One region of the Virgibacillus carmonensis genome, then DNA from elsewhere that is predicted to be linked to it. Evidence: riboswitches for the same ligand, from Rfam matches in the RefSeq annotation. Region 1 holds a riboswitch; the other holds the start of a gene.
What was found. A riboswitch is a leader RNA that binds a small molecule or an ion and turns the genes downstream of it on or off. The one in region 1 is predicted to bind preQ1.
Positions count from the first base shown of each region.

Region 2: linked by a shared signal. The riboswitch ahead of queC (7-cyano-7-deazaguanine synthase QueC) and the one ahead of queF (preQ(1) synthase) in region 1 are both predicted to bind preQ1.

Region 1 covers NZ_JBYQFJ010000002.1:226,575-241,857, forward strand. Annotated here, with positions in the region: gene glpK (glycerol kinase GlpK) at 1-176, opposite strand, end outside; gene AC3G7N_RS02400 (MIP/aquaporin family protein) at 190-1,026, opposite strand; gene AC3G7N_RS02405 (ABC transporter ATP-binding protein) at 1,384-2,151, shown strand; gene AC3G7N_RS02410 (FtsX-like permease family protein) at 2,167-4,020, shown strand; gene AC3G7N_RS02415 (queuosine precursor transporter) at 4,073-4,684, opposite strand; gene queF (preQ(1) synthase) at 4,747-5,244, opposite strand; PreQ1 riboswitch class I at 5,322-5,369, opposite strand; gene AC3G7N_RS02425 (chemotaxis protein) at 5,466-6,344, opposite strand; gene AC3G7N_RS02430 (alpha/beta fold hydrolase) at 6,509-7,327, shown strand; gene nadA (quinolinate synthase NadA) at 7,373-8,482, opposite strand; gene nadC (carboxylating nicotinate-nucleotide diphosphorylase) at 8,493-9,323, opposite strand; gene nadB (L-aspartate oxidase) at 9,320-10,861, opposite strand; gene AC3G7N_RS02450 (IscS subfamily cysteine desulfurase) at 10,971-12,107, shown strand; gene AC3G7N_RS02455 (transcription repressor NadR) at 12,124-12,657, shown strand; gene AC3G7N_RS02460 (sugar phosphate isomerase/epimerase family protein) at 12,714-13,682, opposite strand; gene AC3G7N_RS02465 (Gfo/Idh/MocA family protein) at 13,715-14,755, opposite strand; gene AC3G7N_RS02470 (ThuA domain-containing protein) at 14,785-15,283, opposite strand, start outside.
Region 2 covers NZ_JBYQFJ010000021.1:32,464-47,746, forward strand. Annotated here, with positions in the region: gene AC3G7N_RS15115 (ABC transporter permease) at 1-430, shown strand, start outside; gene AC3G7N_RS15120 (aliphatic sulfonate ABC transporter substrate-binding protein) at 452-1,450, shown strand; gene AC3G7N_RS15125 (LysR family transcriptional regulator) at 1,624-2,529, opposite strand; gene hutG (formimidoylglutamase) at 2,668-3,624, shown strand; gene gltS (sodium/glutamate symporter) at 3,643-4,845, shown strand; gene AC3G7N_RS15140 (hypothetical protein) at 5,062-5,190, opposite strand; gene AC3G7N_RS15145 (hypothetical protein) at 5,183-5,365, opposite strand; gene AC3G7N_RS15150 (hypothetical protein) at 5,527-6,939, shown strand; gene AC3G7N_RS15155 (hypothetical protein) at 7,015-7,482, shown strand; PreQ1 riboswitch class I at 7,589-7,635, shown strand; gene queC (7-cyano-7-deazaguanine synthase QueC) at 7,713-8,378, shown strand; gene AC3G7N_RS15165 (6-carboxytetrahydropterin synthase) at 8,375-8,809, shown strand; gene queE (7-carboxy-7-deazaguanine synthase QueE) at 8,809-9,531, shown strand; tRNA gene AC3G7N_RS15175 (tRNA-Ala) at 9,626-9,696, opposite strand; gene AC3G7N_RS15180 (YkvI family membrane protein) at 9,857-10,927, opposite strand; gene AC3G7N_RS15185 (M14 family zinc carboxypeptidase) at 11,213-12,406, shown strand; gene AC3G7N_RS15190 (sodium:solute symporter family protein) at 12,902-14,362, shown strand; gene AC3G7N_RS15195 (amidohydrolase) at 14,432-15,283, shown strand, end outside.

The sequences.
Region 1 (15,283 bases):
CATGCAAGGACAGATGTCCATATTTCGTTGGCATCGTGTTCGACCCAGCCTGGCTTTGGAAAAAATTGCTCAAATTCCTTTTGCGCTGTTTCAACGATTTCCCCATCATGATTAAATAAAATTGCACGTGAACTAGTTGTACCTTGATCTAATGATAAAATAAATTGATTACTCATCGTAACCTCTCCCTTAACTTATTTTTTCTTCAAATTGATCAGCAACTGTTTCCTTCTTCTTAAGCTCAGAGCTTGCAGCACCAACTACTATTACTGCCATTACGACACTTAATAACCAGAATGCTACAGAATACTCAGCAATAAATATTGCCTTATAAAACAACGCACCATATATACCACCAAGAATTGGCCCTACTACAGGAATCCAAGCGTACTTCCAATCTGATCCACCTTTACCTGGGATTGGAAGAATCGCATGCGCAATCCTCGGACCCAGGTCACGCGCAGGATTAATCGCGTAACCAGTTGTTCCACCCAGCGACATTCCAATTGCGATGATCAATGCACCAACAATAATTGGATTTAAACCCTCTGTAAATTCATTCGCACCGATAAACATAAGCCCCATTACAAGAACAAATGTACCGATGATTTCACTAACTAAGTTTGAAAAAGGACTCCTGATAGCAGGGTCTGTAGCAAACACACCTAGCTTTGCTGCTTGATCTTTTGTTTCCTTCCAATGTGGCAAATAATTTAAAAAGACAATACCAGCACCAATAATGGCGCCAATGATTTGCGCACTAATATACATTGGCACTTTGGACCAAGGGAACTCACCAGCTGCCGCAAAGCCTAACGTTACAGCAGGATTAATATGTGCACCTGTAAAACTACCAACTGCATAAACACCCATTGTGACAGCAAGACCCCACCCAATCGTAATAACGATCCAACCAGAATCTTCCGCTTTCGATTTCTTTAAAACTACGCCACCAACAACACCAGCACCAAAGATAATAAGTATCATTGTACCAATTAATTCGGCTAAAAACTCGGACTCTGACATACTAGCACTCCTTTTAAGTATATGTTTCCCCATTTGCTACTACAAGTAAATCCTAAAATAAAAAGACCCACACTCAAATAGTGCACTTTACATACGAAAGCACCATTGTAAGTGTGGGTCTCCTAATCTCAGGCCACGAAAATTAACTTGTACATATAATTTATCGTAAATTGAAAACGCTGTCAATCTATTTATATTATTATTGCTAAAATAGGTATATGTACACACCCCTGTTCATTTAGCAACATCAGTGTCTATACCTTACAAAACTGTAAGCTTCTCGTAAGGAAAACACATAGGAAACTTCCCTCAAGATAGATAAACTGGCAATAGATCAATTTACAGGAGGTAATAAAAATGAGTAACACAGTTGTAAACGTAAAAAACGTTCGTAAAACGTTCGGCAAGAAAAGTGAAAACCAGTTTCACGCATTAAACGGTGTTTCATTTGATATACAAGCAGGAGAATTTGTAGGAATTATGGGGCCTTCGGGTGCTGGTAAAACTACACTCTTAAATGTTGTTTCCACACTAGATAAACCAACAGGCGGTACAATTGAAATAGCTGGAACTGGCATTACTACCATGAAACAAGCACAGCTCGCAGACTTTCGTTCCGAACAATTAGGTTTTATTTTTCAAGACTTCAATTTACTCGAAAACCTCACCATCTATGAAAATATTGCTCTTCCATTATCACTGCAAGGCGTTAAGTCGAAAAAGATTAAACCAAGTGTAATGAAGGTAGCAGAAAAACTAGGCATCCAAACTATTTTGGATAAATATCCAATTACCGTTTCGGGTGGACAAAAGCAACGGGCAGCCGCAGCTCGAGCATTGGTGCATGAACCTGCCATTATTTTGGCGGATGAACCAACTGGAGCACTTGATTCGAAAAATGCCAAAGACTTAATGAAAGCAATGGTGCATTTAAATACAAACCATGATGTCTCTATTATGTTAGTTACCCATGACCCACTTAGTGCAAGCTATTGTGAGCGTATTTTATTCATTCAGGATGGATCGTTATATAAAGAAATTAGACGTGCTGGAAATAGAAATGAATTTCATCAGGAGATTCTTCACGTACTTGCTGAATTCGCTTCCCCACATGATATAGAATAGAAAGGAGATTATCACATGTTACTAAAATTATCATTTGCCAGTATGCAAAAAATGTTTAAAGACTATTTAGTCCTGTTGTTTGGACTAACGATTTCCATTTCAATTTTTTATATGTTTGAGACACTTGCACAAAACGAGGCATTTCTTGAAGCAAACTCAATGATCGCTTCCATTATGTTTATTTTTCACGTAGGAAGCTTTATTTTAGCTGCCATTACACTATTTTATATATTTTATGCCACCTCATTTATGCTTTCGATGCGACAAAAAGAAATGGGAATGTACATGACACTTGGTGCCAAAAAGCATAAAGTGACACAACTCATGTTTTTTGAAACCTTTTTTATCGGAATTATTTCTTTGATCATTGGATTAGTCATTGGGATTGGTCTAGCACAGGGTATTGCAACATTAATCATGAACCAATTAGACTTTTCAGGAGAAAGATTTCAAGCCTTTTATCTATCATCTATTGTTACAACGGTAATTTTTTATGTAGCATTATTCCTCTTGACATCGATTGTAAACGCAGTGAAGATAGCTAGAAAATCTGTGTTAGATCTACTTCATGCGGGCCAGAAACACGATAGCGTAAAAGTAAAAGGTGGCTTGACGATTATTGGTGTGATCTTTGCCATCATTCTTATCGGCGTCGGCTATTATGCCATGATTAATATAGACAAGCTCATGCAATTTGGGGTAATTTTAGCAGCAATCACCATTACAATTGGAACTTATTTGATGTTCATTTCACTACTACCTTTTCTAATGAAGAAACTAAAAGTAATTCGGCGGCTAAATGAAAAAGGGATTAACTCCTTCACATTTGCACAATTACGGTTTCGAATTAACGCGTTAACAAAGGTCCTTGGTACCGTAGCGATGCTTGTAGCACTTGGACTTGGCGCCATGGCTGCAGGGCTATCTTTTTACAATAATGTCGAACTTCAGGCGTCGATGTTCCATGCAAGTGACGTAGCGATTCACCAGCCAACGGAAACAGATATGAAACTAGTAAGTGAAATGGAAACTGTGGAGGAAAAAGCCTATCATTACAAAATCGATGATGGGAGTGTATATTTCCTGAAGAAGGATTTAGTAGAGCACCCGCCTTTAATCAAACAGTTTAACTCAAAATCAATGGAATTACCTGAGGCAAAGCGGATATCAACCCCGATTCCAAAAGAAAAATACGTTCTTGGTGGACTTAAAGGAATAAATTCAATTCCTGAACCCTGGGCAACAGCATTATTAACGGAGCTACGAGCGAATTATCAGATGTTCGGCGAGCGTGCCATTTTTATTTATAATCAAGAAAACTATCAAAAGTTATCGATGGATGAAACAAAGGTCTTAAATGTACGTGTTGAGGATTTTACAGATGCTATCCCGCAAATAAAAGAAATAGAAAAGCGTCAACAAAAACTAGCGGGAATGCAGGATGAGTTGCAAGGTTCAGGGAGTAAACTAGCGAATTATCTCGTTTTCAAAAGCATTGCTAGTGGCACAATTTTTATGGGGTTTTTCCTTGGAGTTGCCTTTCTCATGATGATGGCAAGTGTGCTCATGTTTAAGCTCTTATCAAGCGCTACAGCAGATACCCATCGATACAGTATGCTACGAAAAATTGGTGTGCGCAAATCTCTTTTAGTCAGGTCTATTTATAAGGAGTTATTCCTTATATTCTTGTTCCCGGCTTTGGTTGGATTAGTACACGTATTAGTAGGTATGCAAATGTTTTCGTTTATTTTGGTCGAACCGTACACCAAAATCTGGCTTCCAATCAGTTTTTTCATCGTAATCTATGGAATCTATTATTGGTTAACTGTACAGATGTATAAACGGATTGTATTGCCGAAAGAAATATAAAATTAAAAGTACAACGTTACGTTAGTATAACGTTGTACTTTATTGGTTGGACTTACATACTTTTTTCAGGCCGTTTAGCCATTTTAACCAACAAATAGGCAAAAGGAGTATCGACTATGGCAATACAAAGTTTAAAAACATATTGCGTGGCTATCATACCTAACAAAATATTTGTAGGGACAATTCCCCAAAATGCAATTGTGATAAATAGAGTAGTATCGACCAGCTGACTTGTCATCGTTGATAGATTGTTCCGCAACCAAAGTTTCCTGTCACCATGTTTCGCCTTCAACCGATGGAAAATGGTGACATCTAAGTTTTGACTAGCAATGTACGAAATAAGACTTGCCACTATCACTCTAAAACTACCGCCCAAAATGGTTTCAAACTCAGATTGTGACTCGAAAATGGGTGCGGCCGGAAGCTGAATCGCGATATAGATAAATACCAACGCAACGACTTGTGTAAAAAAACCAGCATGAACGGTTTTTCTTGCAGCATCTGCTCCATATACTTCCCCAATAACATCTGTAACTAAATAGGTTGCCACATAGACAACTACCGCTGCTGGTAATATAAATTCTCCGATACTGAATAATTTGACTCCTAAAATATTGGAAATAAGTAAAAGTCCAACAAACAATGCATTTAGATAAACAAACATAAGATCCTCTTCCTTTTTGTGTCAGGAAGGATCAAAGCAACCCTCATAAGAAATAGTGGTAACTAACGATTGTCTATCTTCTCAGGATAGAGATCATGATTCAACATTCGGTGTTCTGCCATTTGCTCAAACTTAGTGCCTGACTTTCCATAATTACAATAAGGGTCAATGGAAATGCCACCCCGTGGTGTGAATTTACCCCATACTTCAATATAACGCGGATCCATCAGTTCTATTAAATCATTCATGATAATGTTCATACTGTCTTCATGAAAATCACCATGATTTCTGAAACTAAACAAATAGAGCTTTAAAGACTTGCTTTCCACCATTTTTATATCAGGTATATAGCTGATATAAACTGCACCAAAATCCGGCTGTCCCGTTTTTGGACATAATGTTGTGAATTCAGGGCAATTAAGTTTTACAAAGTAATCTCTTTTTGGGTGTTTATTCTCAAATGCTTCCAAAACCTCTGGTGTGTAGTCAAATTGATAAGTTGTTCCCTGACTGCCTAAAAGCGTTAAATCTGTTAAGTCCGCGTCTTTTCTTCCTTTCATATATGTACCTCCTCGTCTATTCGTTTAAGCGTAAAAAAAACCATGGCCTAGGGCACATGGTTTTGAAATAACATCATCTGTCCTTAGTTTTTTATAGAGGGTTAATAGCTAAGAACCTCTCCCGTAATTTAACGGATATGATAATCTCCATTACACTCGACTTATTATATAAACGAAAAGAAAAGATGTCAACTTTATTTTTTGAAAAACTCCAGGTGGTGCTAGGTATTTTTACCAGTTTTCCCATTCACTTCTCTCCACGTTCGGACTAGTCCTTCTACAATTGGGCCAATGACCTCCGTGTCCGTGTTGTATTTACTATGTGAAAGCGGCGTCCAGCTAGTTATCCATCCACCAGCATTCACCTCGACATCCTTCGTTATGGCGGCTTCGTAATAATCGTTTAATCCTTTTAATGGAAATGACAATGCATCATCTTTGTCATAAAAGTTTATCCATTCACCCTGCACATGAGCGTAAATTTTATCTAAACCAGGAGAGGGCACGTGAATCGGCATACCAAAGTCAGGATATCGCATCGACCATAATGCTAGCGGGCTACCCATTGTATAGAATAGTGCTAACGTCTGGGCTTTTTCGATGGGTGTGTCAGACTTAATCTTCCTTGTCTTCGGTCCAATATTTTCCTGTTTAAATTGCAAGTCATAGAAATAGTTACTCGCGACCACCGAACCTAAACTATGGCTCACAATGCACAGTGGTGCGTATTGCCCAGCTTTCTGCTTCAAGTTTCGAATCGATTCTGCTAAGAAGGCATTCACACGATCATAATTTTGGCTCCCTTGCTTTGTTGGTTGGTATGCGACAGCATCTGCCAAAAATTCCACAACAAAGCGACGTAGCAGCAGGTAGTCTAAATCCGTATTTTTTTGCAGGCGTTTTAATAGTTTCTTTTCTTCCTTCTCAAAAACCGATGACCAAAATACCGCTTCAAAAACAATTTCCTTGCTCGCATCTGCATCATTAATGCCTAACTTTCCAGCGAATCCTTCTCTGATTTTCTGTATCATTTCTTCCGCAAAATCTACATCTGGTGTTCCTGCCCCATGCAAAAAAGCAACCGCAATTTTTTGTGTCACACTCACACCTCCAAGATTGATCTACCTATTAATAATGGTACCTTTTTATGGATGATACGTTAAGGTGAATTTGACCTATTCTTGTGGTATTAGGCAAAAGTCGGGCACTTACCTAATTTCTTCCGCATACGATAGAAATAAAGGTTAAATGTGGAGGTTTTATCATGGTATATTATATTACAGTTGAACGGAATGTTGATATTTATGTGAATGATGTTGGCCCAAGAGACGGTAAGCCAATACTTTTTATACATGGATGGCCACAAAGCAATAAAATATTTGAATACCAATTTAATCAACTCCCAAAATTGGGTTACCGTTGCATCGGCATCGACTTACGTGGGTTCGGTAAATCGGATAAGCCCTGGTCAGGCTACTCATACGATCGTTTGGCAGATGATATAAGAATTATTCTGGAAAATTTGAGGGTAGATAATGTCACGCTTGCAGGACACTCGATGGGAGGAGCAATTGCGATACGATACATGGCTCGGCATATGAGCTATAAAGTATGTAAACTTGCACTACTAGCGGCTGCGGCACCAGTTTTCACCAAACGCCCTGGTCATCCATATGGACTTACAGATCTTACAAAAGATGATGTGAACAAATTAATTGAACAAACATACACGGATAGGCCTGAAATGATAAAAGAATTCGGGAAAATGTTTTTCTACCAACCAATAACGGATAGCTTCAACGATTGGGTCCAAAGCTTAGCTCTTGAAGCTTCTGGCAATGCGACAGCAAAGACTGCAGTCTCGCTTCGAGACGAAGAATTATGGCACGATATGGCCATGATCCGAGTTCCAACCGGTATTTTTCATGGAATACACGATGAAATCTGTCCCTTTACATTAGCACAAGCAATGCACAATGGAATAAACGGATCAGAGCTCATTCCCTTTATGAACAGCGGACATGGTCTTTTTTACTGTGAGATGGATAAATTCAACTATGAACTGGCAACCTTTATAGGCTAGGCTAACAACTTCAGGTGGTGTCAGTGCACCACCCGAAGTGAATTATTACACTCTTTCTAACATCCTTTCCAGTGCTACTTCTGCCCATTTGGCAATGGTTTCTTCTACTTTAATTTGGTTCCTTATTTTCCCTTTCTCAATGGTCTCCATTATCCATAACAGGTGGGGCAGATCAATTCGGTTCATCGTTAAACATGGGCACATTTGCGGGTTCAATGAAAATACTTCCTTATTAGCATGCTGCTTCGTTAGACGGTTTACGAGATTCATTTCCGTTCCAACTGCCCATTTTGTCCCCACCTCAGCATTGCTAATCTTATCAATAATATACTTTGTGGATCCTGCATAATCAGATAACGCAACCACTTCACGCCTACACTCTGGATGTACAATAATAGACACTTCTGGATCCCTGGCCCGAATATCTTCAATATTATCCACCGTAAAGTTTTCATGAACCGAGCAATGTCCTTTCCATAAAATAACTCGAACCCGACTTAAATCACCATCATACTCAAAGCGTTCCAATATTGGATCCCAAACCGCCATTTGATCCAATGGAATCCCAAGATCATAAGCAGTATTACGGCCTAAATGCTGATCGGGTAAAAACAAAATACGTTCTTTTTGTGTAAATGCCCATTCCAGCATTTTCTTAGCATTTGAAGATGTCACCGTTGCCCCACCATTTTTTCCTACAAAGCTTTTGATAGCTGCAGTAGAATTCACATAGGTTAACGGAATAATCGTATCACCAAAGGTCTGCTGCATTTCTGTCCAGCCACGTTCTGTTTGATTAATGTTTGCCATGTCAGCCATCGAGCATCCTGCACGCATATCTGGCAGGATCACTTTCTGTTCATCACCCGTTAAAATATCCGCTGTTTCTGCCATAAAATGAACACCACAAAACACGATATATTCAGCCATAGAATTAGTGGCCGAAACTTGTGCTAGTTGCAAGGAGTCACCTGTAACATCTGCGAATTGAATGACTTCATCCTTTTGATAATGGTGACCAGGGATAAACACTTTACTCCCTAGTTTTTTCTTTATCTCCCAAACACGCGTCTCCATCTTTTCAACCGATAATGACTTATAATGATCTGGAAGCATCTGTCCACCGCTATTCTGAATCATATCTAATAAACTCATGTTTTTCCTCCTATCGAACTAACAAGCTAATATCTAATGATGTTACGGAATGTGTGAGAAAACCTAGTGATATAAAATCAACTCCAGTGTCCGCATATCCAGCTATATTTGCAAGCGTTATCCCACCAGACGCCTCTGTCATGATATGCTTTGGAACAAGGGTTGCAAATTCCCGTACTTCACTTGGTTTCCGGTTATCAAACATAATTACATCCGCTCCAGCTCGAACTGCCTCTAGAACCTCTTTCTTTGATTCCGTTTCGACCTCAACCTTAACCATATGGCCACAATTTTGACGAACGGCTGCGACCGCCTTCGTTATCGATCCGCAAAACGAGATATGATTATCCTTTATCATGACGCCATCATAAAGTCCGAAACGATGGTTTTTGCCACCGCCTGTCACGACTGCATACTTTTCTAGCATACGTAGGCCCGGGGTTGTTTTTCGTGTATCACAAATGTTAATAGCAGCATCATTTAGCGCTATCACAGATTGCCTTGTCATGCTAGCAATGCCACTCATTCGCTGGACAAGGTTTAGGATTACTCGTTCTCCACCAAGTATTGAGACGATTCGACCATGTACTTCAGCAATGGTATCGCCGCTTTTGACTAGATCCCCGTCCCGGTAAAAACATTCGATTGTAACGCTACTATCTAACAGTTGATACGCCTCGTGAATAAGTTGCAATCCGGAAATAATGCCATCTGCCTTTGCAAGAAATACGCCTCTTCCAAGTTCATCGGGTGGGAAAATTGCACTACTTGTGAGATCACGGTCTCCAATATCTTCTACTAAGAAGGATTGCAGAAGCGAACGTAATTTTAATTGGTTCATCTTCCAACCTCCTCGCTCAGCTTAATTTCTTTCTGGTGCATTACTTCCTGCCTTGTTTCTATACCACTTGAAGTAGGATAGTCTGACCGATAGTGAGCCCCTCTACTTTCCATTCGTTCCAATGCAGCGGTTGTAATAAGTTCAGCAGTCGTTAGCATATTTACAATCTCAATTCTTTCTACTGATAAACTACCCAACTCACATGGTGAAAAATTAAATTGGGCAATCCAATCCATCATTCTTTTTAACCCTTGTTCATTTCGTACTATGCCAACATCACGCGTCATTCTTCTTTTTATCATTTCTTTTGTTGGAAGAATTACATCTATTAATCTATTTTTTACAGAATAGGGATTTTGCCCATTCTCTTTATACTTTTTGGATAATATGGCGTCTGCAGTCATGTTTCCAAATACAATACCCTCTAACAAAGAGTTACTTGCGACCCTGTTTGCCCCATGAACACCAGTACATGCAACTTCCCCAACTGCATAGAAGCCATCGACCGATGTTTGTCCAGTATGGGTTGCCTTGACCCCGCCCATCATAAAATGAGCACCGGGCGTGACAGGTAAAAGGTTTCCATTCAAATCAATCCCACTTTCCATACACAGTTTAAATATACTTGGAAACCGGTAAGAAAAATTTTTCACATTAGTTATATTAAGGAAAACGCTTTTTCCCGCATCAAGTTCATTGAAAATTGCTCGTGCAACTATATCTCTTGGCGCTAAATCCTTCAGGTTATGAACGCCTTCCATAATTAACCGCCCATCACTATTTACTAAAAAGGCACCTTCCCCTCTTACTGCCTCTGAAACAAGTCCTAGCGTCTTTTTGCCATCAAAAAGTAAGGTTGGATGAAACTGGACGAATTCCATATCTGTTAACTTAGCACCTGCACGATATGCCATCGCAATTCCGTCCCCAGTCACGGTTGAATCGTTTGATGTATAAGCATATAGATCCCCACAACCACCAGTAGCGAGAATAGTTGAACCTGCAAAATAATTAACAATTTCCCCAGAAGTATTCTTTGTCGTTACCCCCGTGCACCGCTGATCCTGGACAATCAAATCAACTGCCATTGTATCTTCAATGATCGTAACCTTATGCTTTATTTGCTGAAGCATAAATGTCATCAGTGCTTTTCCAGTTACGTCCCCACCAGCATGTAGAATCCTTCTTTTTAAATGACCACCTTCTCTACCTAAATTCCATTCGCCATCATCATTCAGATCAAATTTCAATCCCTTTTCAGCTAATTCATATAGATGAGGGGGACCATTTTGAATGAGCATTTGAAGATTTACTAAATCACTATGCTGACATCCAGCAACCATCGTGTCTTGAAAGTGATCTTCCCAGTGATCATCAGGATGAACGGCCGCCGCAATTCCACCCTGTGCATGATAAGAATTACTAACTGTTTTAGTAGACTTTGTGAATATAATCACATCTCTATCCATTGCTAACCTTTCGGCTGCTGCTAACGCTGCAATTCCGCTTCCAATTATAATAACGTCATCAAAAGCCATGTTTTATCGCCTCATTCGTTATGTGTATATTTATATGTCTTGACACCTATATTTACACAAGATTACACTATTGACAAGAGTTTTTTATTTTTTAATGAGGAGTGTTTCTATGATTTATTTAGATTATGCCGCTACAACCCCTATTTCTGAGGAATCCTTAGATATTTTCAACCAGGTTTCCAGGTCCTTTTTTGGAAATCCCACTAGTATGCATGATTTCGGGTCAAGCGCCTCACAGTTACTAGAAACCTGCCGCGAAGAACTAGCAGAACTGTTAGATTGCTCTTCAGAAGGAATTTTTTTCACGAGTGGCGGATCTGACTCAACTATTCTGGCATTGACTTCACTCATAGATGCACACAAAGAAAAGGGGAACCACCTTATCACAACTGTCGCTGAGCATTCTTCAGTCTATAATTTTTTTAACCAAATGGAAAAAGTCGGATTTGATGTTACCTATTTACCATTGGATGAGCACGGACAGATTCGCATAGAGGATGTTAAAAGTGTCATTCGCCAAACAACTATTCTGGCGTCCATCCATCACGGGAACGGAGAAATCGGCACGCTTCAACCAATAAAATCCATTGGAAACCTACTCCATAAGCATCAAATTTTATTTCATTGTGATGCCGTTCAAACGTTTGGAAAAGCTCCAATCAACTTGCATACTGCCAAAATTGATAGTCTATCGATTGCAAGCCATAAAATATATGGTCCAAAAGGCGTTGGCGCTGTTTACATCAATCCTCGACTGAGATGGAATGCACAAGTGCCAAACACAACACACGAAAAAGGATTACGGCCAGGAACAGTTAACGTCCCTGGAATTGCAGCCTTTGTTACTTCCGCAAAAGCTGTATGTGATGATAGAATAGAGGAACACAAAAGGGTGAATGGGCTGCGAGAAGCGTTAATCACCAAACTAAACCAGTTACCAGTCAACGTCCATATCGAAGGACATCCTTCTGATTTTTCACCACATATTCTTGGGCTACGAATCGATGGAATTCAAGGACAGTACGTCATGTTGGAATGCAATCGTTACGGTATTGCCATTTCTACAGGCAGTGCATGCCAAGCTGGAAGTCAAAAGCCATCACGAACAATGAAAGCATTGGGACGATCAAATGCCGAGGCAAACCAGTTTATTCGGTTGTCGTTTGGTAAACATACTACGGTGCAAGATATTGATATAACGGCTGATACCTTTAAAAAAATCATTGAAAAACTCTATCTTAACTAAGGAAGGCGAGGTACAAATGAGTAATTCGGAAAAGTTCACATCCACCAAGAGGCAAGAGCTAATAGTAAGAAGCTTAAAAGAAGCACAATCACCTATTACTGGAAGTGAATTCGCAAAGACAACGAATGTCAGCAGACAGGTGATTGTGCAGGATGTATCAATTTTAAAAGCGAAGAATAAACCAATTATTGCTACAAGCCAAGGCTATATGTATATTAAAAAGCCTACCCATGATGCAGCACACCAGCTTATTGTAGCCTGTAAGCACAGTCCAATCCAAACGCAAAAAGAGTTGACTATTATCGTAGACCACGGTGTTACCGTAAAAGATGTCACTGTTGAGCATCCAGTATACGGTGATTTGACCGCTTCGCTCATGGTCAGTAACCGGCATGAAGTAGAGCAATTTATTAATAGAATTCAAGACACAAAAGCTGCCTATCTCTCAATCCTGACAGAAGGTGTTCACATGCACACCTTGGAAGCCGATTCAAAAGAAAAGATTGACGCTGCCTGCAACGACCTGCAAACAGCAGGAATCTTACTATAACTGTCACTTGTCGAATAATAGGTAAGAGCCCAAGCATCTCTGCTCGGGCTCTCCATTTATGCCCACCACATATCGGCGGGCTTTTCTGCTATATTAACACTTTTTAAGTTTGCAACTGCCTTGCTGAAGCCTTCGTCAATGGACATAATCGGATCTTCATGTTCGATACTGACAACATAATCGTAACCATATGTTCGCAGCGCACTAATAATATTCGACCACTCCTGAACTCCATGACCATATCCTACCGAACGAAAACTCCATGCACGCGATTGAACATTACCATATGGCTGCATATCCGTCAGACCGTACATGTTAACATTTTCCTGATCAATATACGTATCTTTTGCATGGAAATGATGGATTGCATTTTCCTTACCTAAAATTTTAATTGCAGCTACTGGATCAATACCTTGCCACCATAAATGGCTTGGATCAAGGTTCGCACCAATTGCATCACACGTTGCTTCTCTCAATTTCAGCATGGTATATGGTGTGTGAACCAGGAACCCGGCATGAAGTTCCAATCCAACCTTAACCCCATGATCTTTTGCAAACTGTCCTTGCTCTTTCCAATATGGAATCAGTTTTTCTTCCCATTGCCACTTCAAAATATCCGAGTACTCGCTTGGCCACGGGGTTACTGGCCAATTTGGATATTTTGCCTCCTCGTGGTCGCCAGGTGTTCCAGAAAATGTATTAACAACTGGTACATCCATTAATTCAGCCAATTTGACTGTCTTGACAAAAGCTTCATGTGATTCATCCGCAATCTGTTTATCCGGAGAAATCGGATTTCCATGACAACTAAATGCACTAATCGTTAACCCACGCGTGTGAACCTTCTCCAAATAGTCCGCACGCTTTTCTGCACTCTCCAATAATTCATCTACATTACAATGTGCATTTCCAGGATGACCACCTGTTCCGATTTCAACTGCCTGCAAGCCAGAATCCTTTACATGATCAAGCATCTCTTCAAAGGACTTCTCTGAAAATAACACGCAAAATACGCCTAATTTCATATGTATCACCTTCATCCTAAATTTTTATATCGTTATCCCAGCCTTACACTTTCTCCTGTTTCACTACTCTTATAAATTGCTTCCATTATTCTTGTTACTTGTAAGGCCTGCTCTGGCTTCACGATTAGTTCCGCTTCTCCTAAACAACTGGAAACAAAATTTTCAGCCTGCAAAAGCCCGGCATTATTTTCAGCCTGCGCGAACTTTGCCTCACCACTAAAGAAAGTTCCATATTTGGCTTGATAAAGTTCAAACGGATATACGTTCAATCCACCATCTGCACCAGAAATACTAAGACTTGTAACATCCTCTTTGATATTCGCTGCCCATGAACACTCAAGCATTAAGGAAACACCATTTTCAAAGGTAATATACGCCGTCACATGGTCATCTACATTGAATGTTTCATGGTCAAAAGCACCCCATTCGTTCAACTGATTTGGTGTTTTACTTAATCGATTGTACGTCGTTCCCATTACCCAGGCAGGCTTTGGATCCCCTAGCAGCCAAATGGCTAAATCAAGAAAATGGCAGCCCCAATCTATTAAACTGCCCCCACCTTGCAAATCTTTATTGGTGAAGACACCCCAACCTGGAACCTTCCGTTGTCTCATTGCCTGCACGCGCGTAACCAACGGATCACCAATTTCGTTATTCAAAATTGCTTGCTTAGCAACGCGCGCTTCCTTTGTATGGCGATAATGGTAGGCAATCGATAAACGTGTATTTGTTTTCTTAGAAGCAACAATCATTTCCTCGCACTCTTTTGTCGTGATTGCCATAGGTTTTTCACACAAAACATGCACGCCTGCTTCTAATGCACGAATCGCAATTTCTGGGTGAAATTTATTTGGTGTACAAATTGTTACTGCATCCACCGTTTCAAACAATTCTGTGTAATCTTGAAAAACAAGCGGAATGCCAAACTTATCCGCTACTTCCTGAGCGCGTTCGATATTCAAATCCTGTACCGCAGTGATTTCCACTTTATCCTGCAATTTCAGGTAAGCAGGTAGATGCCGATCCTGTGCAATACCGCCTGCACCAATGATTCCCATTCTTAATTTCGTCATAGTAGAATCCTTTCTTTCATGTAAAATCACTAATTTTTTATTACCTCTAACGGTTTCGCATTTCCGTATTCATGTTTAGGTGTATTTGTATTCTTTGCCCATTTTACGCCATTTTTGATTACCTGTTGAATTTCCTTATTGTGATAGGTAGGATATGTTTCATGACCTGGTCTAAAATAAAATATCTTCCCTCTTCCACGCGTAAACGTTGCTCCACTGCGGAACACCTCACCACCTTCAAACCAACTAACAAAAACTAACTGATCGGGTGCCGGAATATCAAAATGCTCCCCATACATTTCTTCTTTTTCTAGCTCGATATATTGGCCAAGACCTTCTGTAATCGGATGACTCGGATCAACAACCCAGAGACGTTCTTTCTCATCCGCCTCGCGCCATTTCAAATCACAACCAGTGCCCATAAGTTTTTTAAATACCTTGGAAAAATGAGCTGAGTGCAATACTACTAAACCCATTCCGTCGAGTACGCGCTGCTTTACCTTTTCGGCAACCTCCTCGGTAACTTCC
Region 2 (15,283 bases), on a different contig from region 1:
GATTATGCTTTTTGGATTCACGGAATTTGCAGTTGTTTTCGTTGTCGTTTTAGGTGGAACATTCGTCATGGCTTTAAATGTTCGATCGGCTATTCACAATGTCCCACCTCAACTCGTACGTGCAGCAAGAACGATGGGAACGAAAGGAGTCGGGTTATTTTACCGAGTTGAAGTCCCAGCGAGTATTCCGTATTTCATGTCAGGTGTCAGGCTTGCCTGGGCATTCAGCTGGCGCGCATTAATGGCTGGTGAATTACTCAGTAACGGACCTGGGCTTGGGTACTCATTAAGATACGCCCAAGATTACGCCCGTATGGATCAAGTCGTCGGCATTATCATCATTATCGGATTGATTGGTGCAATCGTTGATCAGCTTGTATTTTCAAAATTAGAGAAAAACGTTATGAAACGCTGGGGTTTGGTCAAATAAAAGGGAGGATGAAAAACGTATATGAAGAAACTTTTATTAATGATGGTATTCGTTACACTTAGCATAGTATTAGCTGCATGTGGAAGTAGCGAGGAAGCTGCTGGTAGTGATGGGGCAAAAGAAATTACAATTGGATACTTTCCGAACATTAATCACGTTGCGGGGATGGTAGCCGAAGAGAAAAAACTGTATGCAGAAACATTACCAGACGGAACAAAGGTGAATTATCAATATTTTCCTGATGGATCAGCCTTTATGACAGCAATTGAAACAGGCGAAATTGAAGGCGGACTCGTCGGACCAGGTCCAGCTATGAACCACTTTACAAGCGGAGCAAAAATTAATATCGTAGCTGCAGGGTCAACAGGCGGTACTGTTATTATGGCTAGAAAAGGTGCTAATATCGAAACGGCAGAAGACTTAAAAGGCAAGACTTTTATCTCTCCGCGTGTTGGGTGCACCCACGACGTTCAGTTCGAAACGATGATGAAAGAAAAATTCGGCATCACATCTAAGCGTATTGACGGATCCATGAAACATGTCACAGGAAAACCAGCTACCTATCAAAGCATGTTTGTCACAGGAAACGTTGACGCGGCAACAGTCCCAGAACCATGGGCTTCCGTTATCGAAGCAGAAGGTAGTGGTGAAGTACTCGTAGATACACCTGACGTTGCCTATGGTGAAACTTTACCAGCGGCTGTATTTGTAACATCACAAGACTTAGTCAAAAACAATCCTGACACGGTTCAAAGTATTGTAGACGCACATAAAAAGGCAACAGAATTTATTCAGGATAACCCAGAAGAAGCAAAAAAAATTGCCATTGATAAAATCAAAGACATTACGGATCAGAAGCTTTCTAAAACAGTCATTGATAACGCATGGGAACGTATAGATTTCACGTATGAAGTGAACGGAGATGTCCTGCAAGATTTTGCTGATTCTTCTTATGACCTTGAGTTTTTGAAAGAGAAGCCGGATTTAGAGGGGTTAGTTGATACTAGTTTTGTTCAATAAACGTGAAAGGCAGTCGGTTTGGCTGGCTTTTCTTGTTGGAAGTAAAGGCTTGTAGAACACTCATGTGAGTGTTCTACAAGCTTTTTGTCTTATGTTATTCCTAGCTATTTAAAACAGCATTAAGCAAAAATAAGGAACTAAGTATTTGTAGTGTCGATGTATTATAATATTAATTAAGTGTTATTGTTTTTGCTATCATTCTCATCAAAGAAATTCTTTATTAACTCTATAAACCGATTAACTAAGGGTGGTAAATATCTGTTTTTATCTATAGCTAGATATACAGTTCTTGATATATTTGAATCCTGAATTTTTTTAACATGAAACGGAAATTTCTTTGAATACTTAACATAGTTTTCAGGCACCACAGTAATACCTAAACCTTCTTCCACCATACTGCAGGCGGTTTCGAATCTCTCAATTTCAAACTGAATGTTTGGTTTTACACCTGACTTACGAAATGCATTTAAAATATCTTCACGAGTTTGGAACCCTTCTTTACATACTATAAAATCCTCATTCTCTAAGTCGCTTATCTTAAAGCTTTTTGTAACTAAAGGATGCAAAGGCGGTAGTATAGCAACTAAATTCTCCTCATAAATCGGTATAGTTTCTATTTCTTCATTGTTAATATATTGATTTGTAATGGCTAGATGTACATCAAAATTACTTAAGGATTTTACTACCTCGTCTAAGCTTAAAATATCAAATATTTTTATGTGGACATCATTATATTCCTTTTTAAACTCTTTTATTATCTTTGGAACCCAAGATTTAGAGGATTCTATTAAACCGAAGGATAATTCTAACGGTCCCTGTTGTTTTAGTCGTGTCATTTCTTCGGACACATGATCGAAATGGTTTACCAATTTTTTAGCTTCTTGATATAGTATTTTCCCTTCTTTAGTTAAACTTGAATCGCGGGTACTCCTATCCATTAGGGTTAGACCTAATTCAATTTCTAGTTTTTTAATGGTTGTACTTAGTGAGGGTTGGGATATGTGTAACATTGAAGCGGCGTTAGTATATGTCTCCTGTTCTACAACGGTTATAAAGTAACGTAAATGACGTATTTCCATTAGAATCACACCTTATTTATAGTTAAAAACTATAGAAATATAAAAAATATGTATTAGTAATTATATATTATCTTAATTATAATGAAATGGAAAGCTATTATTTTCTGAATTTATAAACTATAAAAGTGAGGTGTTACTATCTATAACTTCCCCGATAAACAATTATGGACTGGAAGAGTTGATTATGAAGATGACTTAAACAGTTTTCGTTTTCATCAAGTTGTTAAGTTTAAAGGTATAGATGAATTAACAAAAAATGAAAGCGCTTTTGGTGTTATTGGTTTTGAATGTGATGAGGGTGTTAGACGAAACAAAGGAAGAGTTGGTGCTTCTTCGGCTCCAAGTGAAATCAGAAAGTTATTATCAAACTTACCCTATAATATAGGCGATAATGCTAACATAATAGACGTTGGAAATGTTGTATGTGAAAATGGCAAGATGGAAGATGCCCAGGAGGAATTAGGGGTCCATATTACAAAAATACTTAACCATTCCAATATACCAATTATTATTGGTGGAGGTCATGAAACATTATATGGTCATTATTTAGGGGTAAGGGAGTATATTGGGCATGAGCAATCATTAGGTATTATAAATATTGATGCACATTTTGATATGAGAGACGATTGTGTCCCTTCTTCTGGAACAATGTTTAGACAAATACTTGAGCAGGATACTGATGCTGGATATTTATGTCTAGGAATACAAGAGTTTGGGAATACAAAGGCTTTGTTTGAAAAGGCAAGCAAACTTAATTGCACCTATATACTTGAAGAAGATATTACCTCTGACAATTATCAACATACATTCCAAACTATAGATGAATTTTCCGATAAGCATGATTATATTATGTTGACATTATGTACAGATTCTATTATTGCATCTGAAGCGCCAGGGGTTAGTGCAACATCTGTCTTTGGATTGGAATCAAAAGTGGTTAGAAATTTATTACGCTACATTGTTTCAAGGTCAAACATTGTAAGTTTTGATGTATCTGAAGTTAATCCATTATTGGATGAAGGTAATAAGACAACAAAATTAGCTGCACACTTAATTGCAGTGGTTATGAAATATTTTAGGGGATCTAATGTTTAACAACGGGGAGGAAATAATATGAGTTTGGAAATAAATCAATTAACCACCATATTTATTGCAGTAGCAGTTTTTATGATTGGTAGTTACTTAAATAAAAGGATCCATTTTCTAGATAGATTTTGTATACCAGCACCAGTTGTTGGAGGGCTTTTATTTGCAATTATTGCTACTATATTAAAAGGGTTCCAACTACTAGAAATAAGTTTAGATACCTCTTTACAAGGACTATTTATGTTGACATTCTTTACAACTGTTGGACTTGGGGCTAGCTTTGGATTAATTAAGTTAGGTGGAAAGCTACTAGTTATATACTGGCTTTCTTGCGGTTTTTTAGCATTAGTACAGAGTGTAATTGGAATTTCTTTTGCAAAGATATTAAATCTTGATCCGTTAATCGGTGTAATGGTTGGGGCAACATCAATGGAAGGCGGCCATGGGGCAGCTACGGCATTCGGAACCACTATTGAAGGACTTGGAGTTGAATCAGCATTATCAATAGGATTAGCTGCAGCCACAGTTGGACTTGTAGCTGGTGGATTAATCGGTGGTCCGATTGTAAAGCATTTGATTACTAAATATAATTTAAAACCGACAGAAACTGACGTTGAAGATGATAGTTCACCACTGGCAAATATTCAAGCTTCAACTTCTAATTTAACATCAAAAACATTTATGATTCAGGTATTTATTATAACATTATGTATGGCAGTAGGGTCGTTTTTAGGTGAGTTATTTACTAGTACAACTGGGTTTGCGATACCTAGTTATGTAAGTGCAATGTTTGTTGCGGTAATAGTAAGAAATATTATTGACAAATATGATAGCAGTATTATTCAAATGAAAAGTATTAGCATTATAGGGGACATAACACTGGGAATATTCCTATCAATGGCGCTAATGAGCATTAAATTATGGGAGGTTGCTAATCTTGCTTTTCCATTACTAATTATTATCTTTGTCCAAGTACTATTCATTGCATTATTTGGTATTTTTGTTTTATTTAGGATGTTAGGCAAAGATTATGATGCTGCAGTAATGGTAGGCGGATTCACTGGCCATGGCCTAGGTGCAACACCTAACGCGATTGCCAATATGGATGCTATTGTAAATAAATACGGTCCATCTCGTAAAGCATTTCTAATTGTACCCATTGTTGGAGCATTCTTAATAGATGTTTTTGCAATGCCAATAATTATCACTAGTATAAATATGTTTAGTTAAATATTATAAAACAGAGTAACGGCATTTAGCCGTTACTCTGTTTTTGGTGTATTTAGGTTACAGAAAAATAGTTATTTGTAACTTTTTCAAAAAAGACGCCACCTAACCTACTACTGTTTAAGATTATAGAAGTAGAATAAATTTTATTATCATAAAAATATAGGATATCGGACCAAAATTTACAAGGTGTCTCCATTATTCTTGTCATCCACCTTTTTAGCTTCTCGGGGATTGTTTTCTAATAATTTCATCTCTTATTCCGCCATCTGATAATTCTTCGGAAAACGCATGATCTTTTTTATTTGTTGCTTGATCCTTTTCTTGTTTATTTTGCTTCCTATTCATTTGGTTGATCCTGTCTAGTATTAGTTAAATAGGTGTTTTCCCCTGGTGCAAAGTTGACATTCTGGAGATTAACTTCTTCGTCTTGTGGATGGGATGTTTTGTGTTCAATCTCGGGAATATGCTCCCTTTCAATTTCTGGTTTCCTTGTGTCTGTTGATTTCTTTTTTTCCTCCATTAATGATTCTCCTTTCATATAGGTAGTAATCTTTAGTTTGTCAAAAAATGAGGAAGGTATGAGTACTTCTTTGAAACAATTCTATTGTAAAAGCCACCAATTTTCGGTAATCTTATTCTGATATTCTAATCGTATTATAAAGTTATGAGGAGTTTTTGTGTATGGAGCGTTTTACTATCTGGGGATTGAAAGTGTCCATTTCCTTCTATGCACTTTTGCACTTTTTCACCTATTTTTATGAGGTGGAAATTTTGCTGTATCTTCTTTCCATTAGCGGGTTGCTGACGCTATTGTTTGCGGGAATAAGGTTAACTGTTAAGCAATTCAAATTACCACTTTTTCTATTTCTCACCAGTGTAACGGTTTTGATTTTTTCTGAAGGATCTATGATAGATGGCTTATACAATGGCTTTCTTCAAATGCGGAGTATCATTGGATTATTAATTATTGTTCCGATGATTGGGTGGGTTTTGAGGGAAGAACCTTATATTGAGGAAATTATGGCGTTTGCCCACAAAGGAATCAATTCAAGCCGTAAATTTTATTTTGGGATTGTTTCCTTTACCCAAGTGATTTCTTACTTTTTACTTTTTGGGTCTATACCAATGATGTATCAATTTATCACTGTCATATTGAAAAATCAAAAAGGTGAAGCGTGGGAAAACTTTAAAGGCACTGCGCTATTACGTGCATTTGCCTTGTCAACTATGTGGGTTATCAGTATCCCTAGTTTTATTTTTGCAGTGGACACATTGCAAGCCTCTTTGTGGATAGCCGTTTTGCAAGGGTTTGGGATGGCCATATTAGGATCTGTTGTAGCAGTCATATTCTCTTACTTTCAGGAAAAAAGATATGGAATTGATTTAACAGCTGCGTTACAAACTGAAATTGATACAGTTCTTCGTAGTTATTCCAATAAGGAAGAGATAAAAAAGAAAGTGGTTGAATTCTTGTTAATGTTTGTTACGTTATTCGGAACCATATTTTTACTGCATGCAGTCTATTCTGTCGACCTTATGATGACTATTCCTATTGTAGTGGTTATTTGGACTTGTGTTTATTATTCAGTGAAAAAAAGACCGAAAAAATTAGTTGAAGAATCAAGGTTATACTTTGCCAAGGATATGGTAAAGCAGTCGTATCAGCTATGTATTTTACTGTCAGCAGGCGTACTGATTTATGGGTTAAACCAATCTGGGTTTGGAATAGCTGTTATAGGCGGCATACAATACACACAAGAGGTTTTACCGTTCATAAACTTTTTGTATTTGCTTCCGTTTATCGTTATTTTTCTTGGATTTTTGGGGTTAGGTCCATTAACCGTGATGGTTTTGGTTGCAGGGTTATTAGAAAATATTTCACTTCCATACCCCCCAGAATTGATTGTGCTAACGATAACTTCAGGCAGTGTCATTTCCATTCTTTTGTCACCAGTGATCATGCCAGTCATTGTATTAAGTGCTTCCAATGGATTAAGCCTATTTAAGAACGGAATAAAGTTTAACTTAAAGTACGCTATTGTATTTTATATTATCGTACAACTTTATGTACAGACGATGATTCGGGTTTGGTAATTATTGATTAGACTATTTGTCCCAAGTATTGAATAAACATAGCAGTGACTGCTATAAAAAGGGAGCTGATAGTAAATGAAGAGAAACAGTCGAGGCACGACGCTAATTGTACTGTTATTTACCGTGGTGACTGCTGCTATAACCATTTACTATCTCTTTTTTTTCAGCAAACCTCCAGAAGAACAAGCCGTGGAAGTGGTTGATGCATTTTATACATATGAACAAGACGGAGCATTTTCTGATTCGTGGGCGATGTTCCACCCATTAATGAAGGAAAAGTTCGCCAAAGGGCATTACTTACAGGATCGCGCCCATGTGTTCATGAACCACCTTGGTGTCACCACTTTCTCCTATTCACTTACGGAAGCAGTGGAAGTAAGGAACTGGAGAATTGAAAAGGGTGCAGAACCGATTCCACTTGTTTATAGGGTAACTGCAACACAGGTATTTAAAGGGAAATATGGAAATTTTGATATTGTACAGGATGTCTATGCAACAATGGTTGAAGGGGAATGGAAAGTGCTTTGGGATTATAAGAAATAACTCGTACTGATAAATCAAGGTTCATTAGCGGTGAAAATTCACCCAACATAAAATGAAATTATATGTTAGAGTCAAACTATGATCAAAAAAAGAAATCTGCATTTCTGCAGGAGAGGTTCGCAATTCCATCCCTCGATAAAAAACTAAGGAGTCAACAACATTCTCTTTGGTGTTGTTTTTTTGATGGAAATAGAATGAATCTCTTCTTTTTTTGCTAAGAGAGAGGGGAAATGAAAATGAATAAAAAAGCGGTTGTTGTATTCAGCGGCGGACAGGATAGTACTACTTGTCTGTTCTGGGCATTGGAACAATTTGAAGAGGTGGAAGCTGTCACGTTTCAATACGGTCAGCGGCATATAGCTGAACTGGATTGCGCAAAAGAGATCTGCCAGACGCTTGGTGTGCCTCACCATGAACTTGATATGTCTTTATTGAATCAATTAGCGCCGAATGCATTGACGAGAGATGATATTGCGATTACGGAGGATGAGGGTGAATTGCCGTCAACTTTTGTACCAGGCAGAAATTTATTGTTTCTATCTTTTGCAGGTGTGCTAGCAAAACAGATTGGTGCAAAACACTTGATTACAGGAGTGGGTGAAGCTGACTACAGTGGTTATCCAGATTGCCGGGATGGCTTCATGAAATCATTAAATGTTACATTAAATTTATCCATGGACGATACGTTTGTCATTCATACCCCTTTGATGTGGCTGGATAAGTCGCAGGTATGGGAGCTAAGTGACCAACTTAATGCTTTTGAGTTTGTAAAAACACATACACTAACTTGTTATAACGGTGTGAAAGGTAGTGGATGCGGGGATTGTCCAGCATGTATTCTAAGGCTAAGAGGTCTTGAGAACTATGAAAATAAGAAAAAGGGTGAAGTGGTATGATGCAGCAAATTTATCCCACTGCACTCCACGATTATTCTTTTGAAATAAACAAAGACTTTCACTTTGCGGCAGCACACTATATTGCCCACGCGGATGCTGGAAAATGCAGGAAAACACACGGACACACGTATTTTGCAAACATTACAATTGCTGGAGATGAACTTGGGTCTACTGGATTTTTGGTAAACTTTAAGATAGTAAAAGAGCTAATCGAACGGCGTTTTGACCATGGGATTTTAAACGAGGATCCGGCTTTTTCTGATGAGCAGCCGGAATTTTTCCCAACGACTGAGGTTATCGCACGTACGATGTATGAAATTATCCAGGAACATTTAAATACGTTACAAAATAAGCCGTTGTGTGTACAGGTATATTTACGGGAAACACCGACAAGTTATTGTGTTTATCGCCCGAGAAAGGGGGATAAATAATGAAGATCCCTGTTCTCGAGATATTTGGCCCGACCATCCAAGGAGAAGGAATGGTAATTGGACGTAAGACAATGTTTATTCGAACTGCCGGCTGTGATTATTCCTGTTCCTGGTGTGATTCTAAATTTACGTGGGATGGGTCCGAAAAAAATAAGATTCAACTGATGGAGACGGAAGAAATTTGGAATGCGTTAACAGAAGAAGGCGGTGATCGCTTTGGGCATGTAACCATATCGGGTGGAAATCCCGGGTTGCTGCCCCATTTAAGTGAACTTGTTAAGCTATTACACGAAAAGGATATGAACATAGCACTTGAAACTCAAGGGAGTAAGTGGCAGCCATGGTTTATAGACATTGATGATTTGACGCTTTCACCGAAGCCGCCAAGTTCAGGAATGCAAACAAATTTTGAAAGACTTGATCAGATTATTGATCGTTTACGTCAGGATCAAAAAGGAACATTCAGTTTAAAAGTAGTTATTTTTGATGAGAATGATTTGACCTACGCAGTAAATATGCATCAAAGATATCCAGATGTTGAATTGTTCCTTCAGGTTGGAAATGATGATCTAGAAACAATGAATAATGAAAAGTTACTGGATCATATGCTGCGTAACTATGAACAGCTAATTGATCTAGTAATGGAAAGCCATGTATTGAAGGATGTTCGTGTTCTGCCGCAGCTCCATACTTATTTATGGGGGAATAAACGGGGAGTATAGGATCCGTGTATATGTAATGAATTGAAAAGCCTCCCCTTACTGTCTAGGACAAAAAGGGAAGGCTTTTCTTTTAGCTATTGTTCGTCACTTAGTATGGAGCCACGGGGAATTGAACCCCGATTACTTGAATGCCATTCAAGTGTAATCCCATTATACCATAGCCCCGGAAACACAAGTATCAGTGGATTAATGCTCCACTCTCCAAACTGAGTTAATGCCCCAGTCAATCAGAGGTTTATTATAAGCTTTCTTTCTTCTTTTTTCAAGCAGTAATTTTTTATGGAATGGCTCCACCCACATCGAATGATAGCCTCTGATTTTTCCTCTAGGATTCTTTTTGTCTTTGTTTTTTTGCAGCTGGCATTTTTAATGATGCATAAACGAGAGCAGCAATAAGAAACAGGCCTAGGTAGCCAATGAGTGGATAGAATAAGGCAACAAGTTCTGTGAAACCAACGAAGCTTGCGCCGAATGCAATAATCATTGTTATACTAACGAACACTTTAAACTTACTTGTTCCTATTTCTGTGAAGCGTGCTCCAAATGCAAAGAACATGCTTACTGCAGTATTGAAAATCATACCGAACAGGATGAAGGAATAAATAATTCCAAGTACAGGAGAAATATCATCAACAATTTTTAACATCGGCATATCGAAGTTCGCAACGACATCAACATTTGAGTAGATGGCAAGATGACTTAATAGTATAAGAATGCCAAGGCCAAGACCTCCGAGAAGTCCTCCAATTTTTGCTGTCTTTTCATCCTGTTCAGCTCCTCCCATGACAAGTGACATGGAGGCACCTACTGCAATATTAAAGGAAACATAGTTGATTCCAGCGATGAACCAATTCGGCAGTGATGAGGCTTGTTCTTTGGCAATTGGATTAAGTTCTGCAAACGACGCATCCATTGTTACCAAACTGTAAATGGAAACCAGTATGACACCAAGGATAAGAAAGGGCGTGATACTCCCGATAACCGCAACCACACGATCGACATTCATCATGATGGTAAGAATGACAAGAACCGTCATCAGTATGATTCCCACAAATGAAGGTAATCCGAACTGCTGGTCAAGGATAGAACCTGCCCCGGCAATCATGACGACCCCTACACCAAAAAGGGTGAAGATGATGATATAATCCACGATAACTCCAAGGTAACGCCCGCTAATCCTATAAACTGCATCTTTATGAGATCTGGTCTGCAAACGACTCCCAAGCCTCGTCAACGTCATTCCGAGATAGGCAAATAACGCTGTTGCAATAATAGCTCCTGCTGTCCCAATAAGCCCGAAGCTTGTAAAATACTGTAAAACCTCTTGTCCCGATGCGAATCCCGCACCGACAATGATTCCAATAAAAGCACTTGCAATTTTCAAGATTTTCTTCATGATGTCCTCCGGCAATTATATGTATAATGATTATGCTTAATCTAAAAGAATGCATCAAACATTTCGTAAAATCAATAATTTTTATGTCGTTAAAAATGGTGTCTTTAGCTAATCAAGAACTGGTAGACATGATAAAAGTAGTACAAATAAGATAAAGTACCTACTATGCCAAATGCTGTGCATAAGCCGTTCTGTTCATCTTTTAATTCTTTGAAGGTAAAAACAATTCAGAAAACGAATAGATACAGTGTAGCATAAATTTAATAATTATGGAGGGATTTGTCGATGAAGAAAAAGAGTAAAGTTGCCTTATTTTGTAGTACGGTCTTGTTAAGTGCAGGAATGCTAACACCCGTGTATGCAGGTACAGCAGTAAATGCTGCAGAACATTCTGTCACTAAAAAACCGTCCGTATCTGGTTTTATCAGCCACGACGAACTTACTAGAAAACTTATGCAGGTCGAACAAACAAGCAAAGGAAATGTGGCTGTTGAAGTCGCAGGATATTCCAATCAGGGTCGTGAGATTTATACGGCTACTGTTGGAACAGGAGACAAAGTTGTACTAGTCGAAAGTGAAATTCATGGAAATGAGAAGGTAGGAACAAAAGCGCTTTTAAACATGCTAAAACAAATCGGTTCAACTGACTCTCCAGAAATGAAACAACTTAGGGAATCGTTAACAATTGTTGTGATGCCAATGGTCAACCCAGATGCTACGGAATTAAATCGTCGGGGAAACGACCTGTCATGGAACGAGGTTATTGACGAATTCCCTCAATTAAAAAGTGCTGAACCATCGTGGAATTATTACACATACGAAAACCGATATTGGGACTATGAATCAAATCCTGGATTTGACGTCAACCGTGATTTTAATCCAGATTTAGATTACACTCCTCAACCCCAGGACTTTCCTGGTAATTCAGCAGAGCCTGGTTGGTATATAACACCAGAAGCACAAACTGTTCGTGATGTGTATAAGGATTTAACAGAACAGTTTGGAACCGTTGATGTATTTATTGATCTTCACCACCAGGGAGAATATGTGATTGAAGGTACCGATGATCCAGTAACATTATCATTATCCGGTGTATTTGTTCCCGATCCAAGCACAGAAGAAGGTGACGAATATAGTGAGTACGAGGATCAGTATAATGTAGATTTTTCTAAAAAATTAAATGTGGCTGCTTATAATGCGCTGCAACAAATGGGTAATTCGCCATTCGGTAATATCTCACTTTACCCGCAAGATCTTGATTTACCTGGAACTGCCCTAGGCTCTTTTGCATTAAATGGCAGCGGTGCAGTACTTTTCGAAGTAACTGGTCAAACTCAAAGCTATGGTCAAAAGAAAATGGGACAATTGAGAAAAGCAGTTGAAACGGGTTTATACGGAATTTTGAACGGTGTCGCAACGGGTGACGTACGTGATATAAATGCTGATGATTATGATGACATTCCATTAACAGAAAGATAACATTGAAAAGAGCAGTTAGGGGTGGTGCTTACCCCTAACTGCTCTTTTTAATATACTAAAACAGGTAAGTAACCCCAACTAGAGTTGATACGAGGGCATTTACATATAGTTAGTTAAGGATTCAGGGTATGAATTTATATTACTTAGCCATTTATCTATAAAAAATTTAAATAGTTATTATTGTCATTTATAATAATTTGATTATTCACATAGTATTGACTTTTCAATTTCCTTTGTATAGTCTTATTACTATTATTAATATGGCGAAGAGGGTAAATAGAAATCCGAATAAATGGAAGCGTTTTTACAATTTCGGTTTGAAAAAGCTTTGGAAGGAGGACACTTCATTAACTTAAAGTCTTTACACATTCAACTTATTTCTATTAAAGAGAAGAAAATGGTTATCTTTCTGAGTTATTACCTAGATAGTGATTATGCTTAGTAACAAAGGTTTGGGACAAGTTTTCTAAAATAAGAAATTAAGGTGTGAGACATATGGTTTGGTATATTGTATGGTTAGTAGTTTTTATTGCTAGTATTACAGGTGTTGGGATATTCTACTCACGCAAAATAAAAACCGCAGATGATTTTGTCATGGCTGATTTTAGTTTAGGTTTTTTCCCTATTTGCGGAAGTATCATTGCGACCGCATTGGGTTCTGCGGCTATTATTGGTGGATCGGGTAAAGGATTTACAATGGGAAATTCATGGTTTACAGCAACTTCACCCTATGTTATTACTTCCATTATATTTGCAATAGTACTTGGAGCCACAATTCGTAAGTTGAAATTGTACACTATTCCAGATCTATTTGTTCGCCGGTTTGGAAAAGCAACTGGTCTTATTCCAGCCTTAGTAATTGGTATTCTATACATGGCTCCAACTTTTGGGATGCAAATTGTAGGAATGGGGGCTATTTTAACCTCTATTGTCGATATTTCACTTTACTCAGCTATGTTACTCGGATTTGTAGTTTGTGTAGCATTTACATTGATGGGTGGGCTGCCAAGTGTTGCGTGGACAGATGCTGTACAATCTGTCTTAATTCTTGCTGGACTTATCGTCATGTTGATTGTAGGAGTGAATTACGTTGGAGGAATAAATGTAGTGATTGAAAACACTCCAAAAGAATTATTTAGTTTTACTAGTTTAAATATGACCGATATGCTTAATTTCATGGTTATTTACGGACCCTTTTATCTAGTATGGCAAACATCTTGGCAAAGAATGGCAGCAGCCAAGACTGAGAAGATAGCCGTAAGGGGTGTGGCCATAGGATTTTTGATGTCCGGTTTGGTCGGATTTGTTGCCATTCTTATTGGGATTATAGCAAGACAATCTTTGCCTCTTGGAACAAGTCCAGATTTAGTATATACAGAATTTTTAACTGCTGTTTTTCATCCGGCTTTAGGTGGATTGTTTATGGTTTCGCTTTTTGCAGCTGTATTAACTGGTGCCACGTCCTTTTTACTGAGCGGGGCAACAAATATGTCTAAGGATATTTATCATAAATGGATTGCGCCAAATGCTAGTGATAAGCAGGTGTTAAGAGCTTCCAGACTTTCCGTTGTTGGATTGGCGGTTTTAGGTTTGGGCGTTGCATTATTTATTAAAGATATCATTATAATCTACACTTATGCATTATCTTTAACTGCAGTGACATTGGTTATGCCTGTTATGGCTGCTATGTTTTGGAAAAAAGCTACTAAACAGGGTGTACTTACGAGTGTTATAGGTTCATTAATCATTGCTTTGATTTGGAACTTTATTGGAAGACCGTTTGGGATACATGAGATTATTCCAGGACTAATCGTATCTTTCCTACTTCTGGTAGGTGTAAGCCTCAATACAAAACATTCGTCTGATGAGGAAGTTGTTGCATATTATTTTGATTTGAAAAAAGTTGAGGATCCAGCTAACAATTCATCTAATAATGATAAACCGAACGTTGTATAAAGCGAGTTCTAATTTAGAGCAATTCTTTCTTTGAGAGGTTAATAATTCTAAAAGGAAAAGGGGATTTATATGAAGAAAATAGATTTATTATTTAAAAATGCTAACGTGTTGGCATTAGACAATCAAAACAATCGTGCAGGATCTGTGGCTGTTTCAAATGGTAAAATATGTGGTGTTTGGGATGGTCCGGAGCCACCAAAAGGTATCATTAAAATTACGGAACAGACTAATGTAGTTGATTTACAGGGTGCTACATTGTTACCTGGATTTATTGATACGCATAACCATATACTGATGTATGCACTCACGCGTGATCAAGTAAATTGTAGTACCCCTCCAAATAAAACAATTAAAGATATATTAGAGTTAATAGGTTCAAAGGCAAAGGAAACACCTAATGGAGAATGGGTAGAAGGTTATGGGTATGATGATACACTTCTATATGAAAAACGTCATCCAACACGATATGATTTAGATAAAGTCTCCCCCAACAATCCTGTTATCATTAAACATATTTCCGGTCATTTGGCAGCAGTCAACTCACTTGCGCTAAAGTATGCGGGATTACATGATAAGATATCTGATCCTCAAGGAGGGCATCTTGGGCGTGATGATGCCGGTCGTCTTAATGGTGTTTTATATGAGCCAGGAGCGATGAATCCTATTTCTAATCAAATTCCAAACAAGACAGTAGAACAAATGGTTACTGAATTAGGGAAAGCTTCAGAAGAATATGTCGCGCGGGGTATTACAACGAACTCTGATGCTGGAATTGGACTCGTTATTGGTTTAGAAGAACTTGAAGCGCATCTGAAAGCAGCGGAGCAACGAATAAATCCAATGCGAACTCAATTAATGATTATGCACTTTCTTCTTCGTCATGGCGAGGTTTTTGGTGACTATTCTCATGATCAGTTAAAT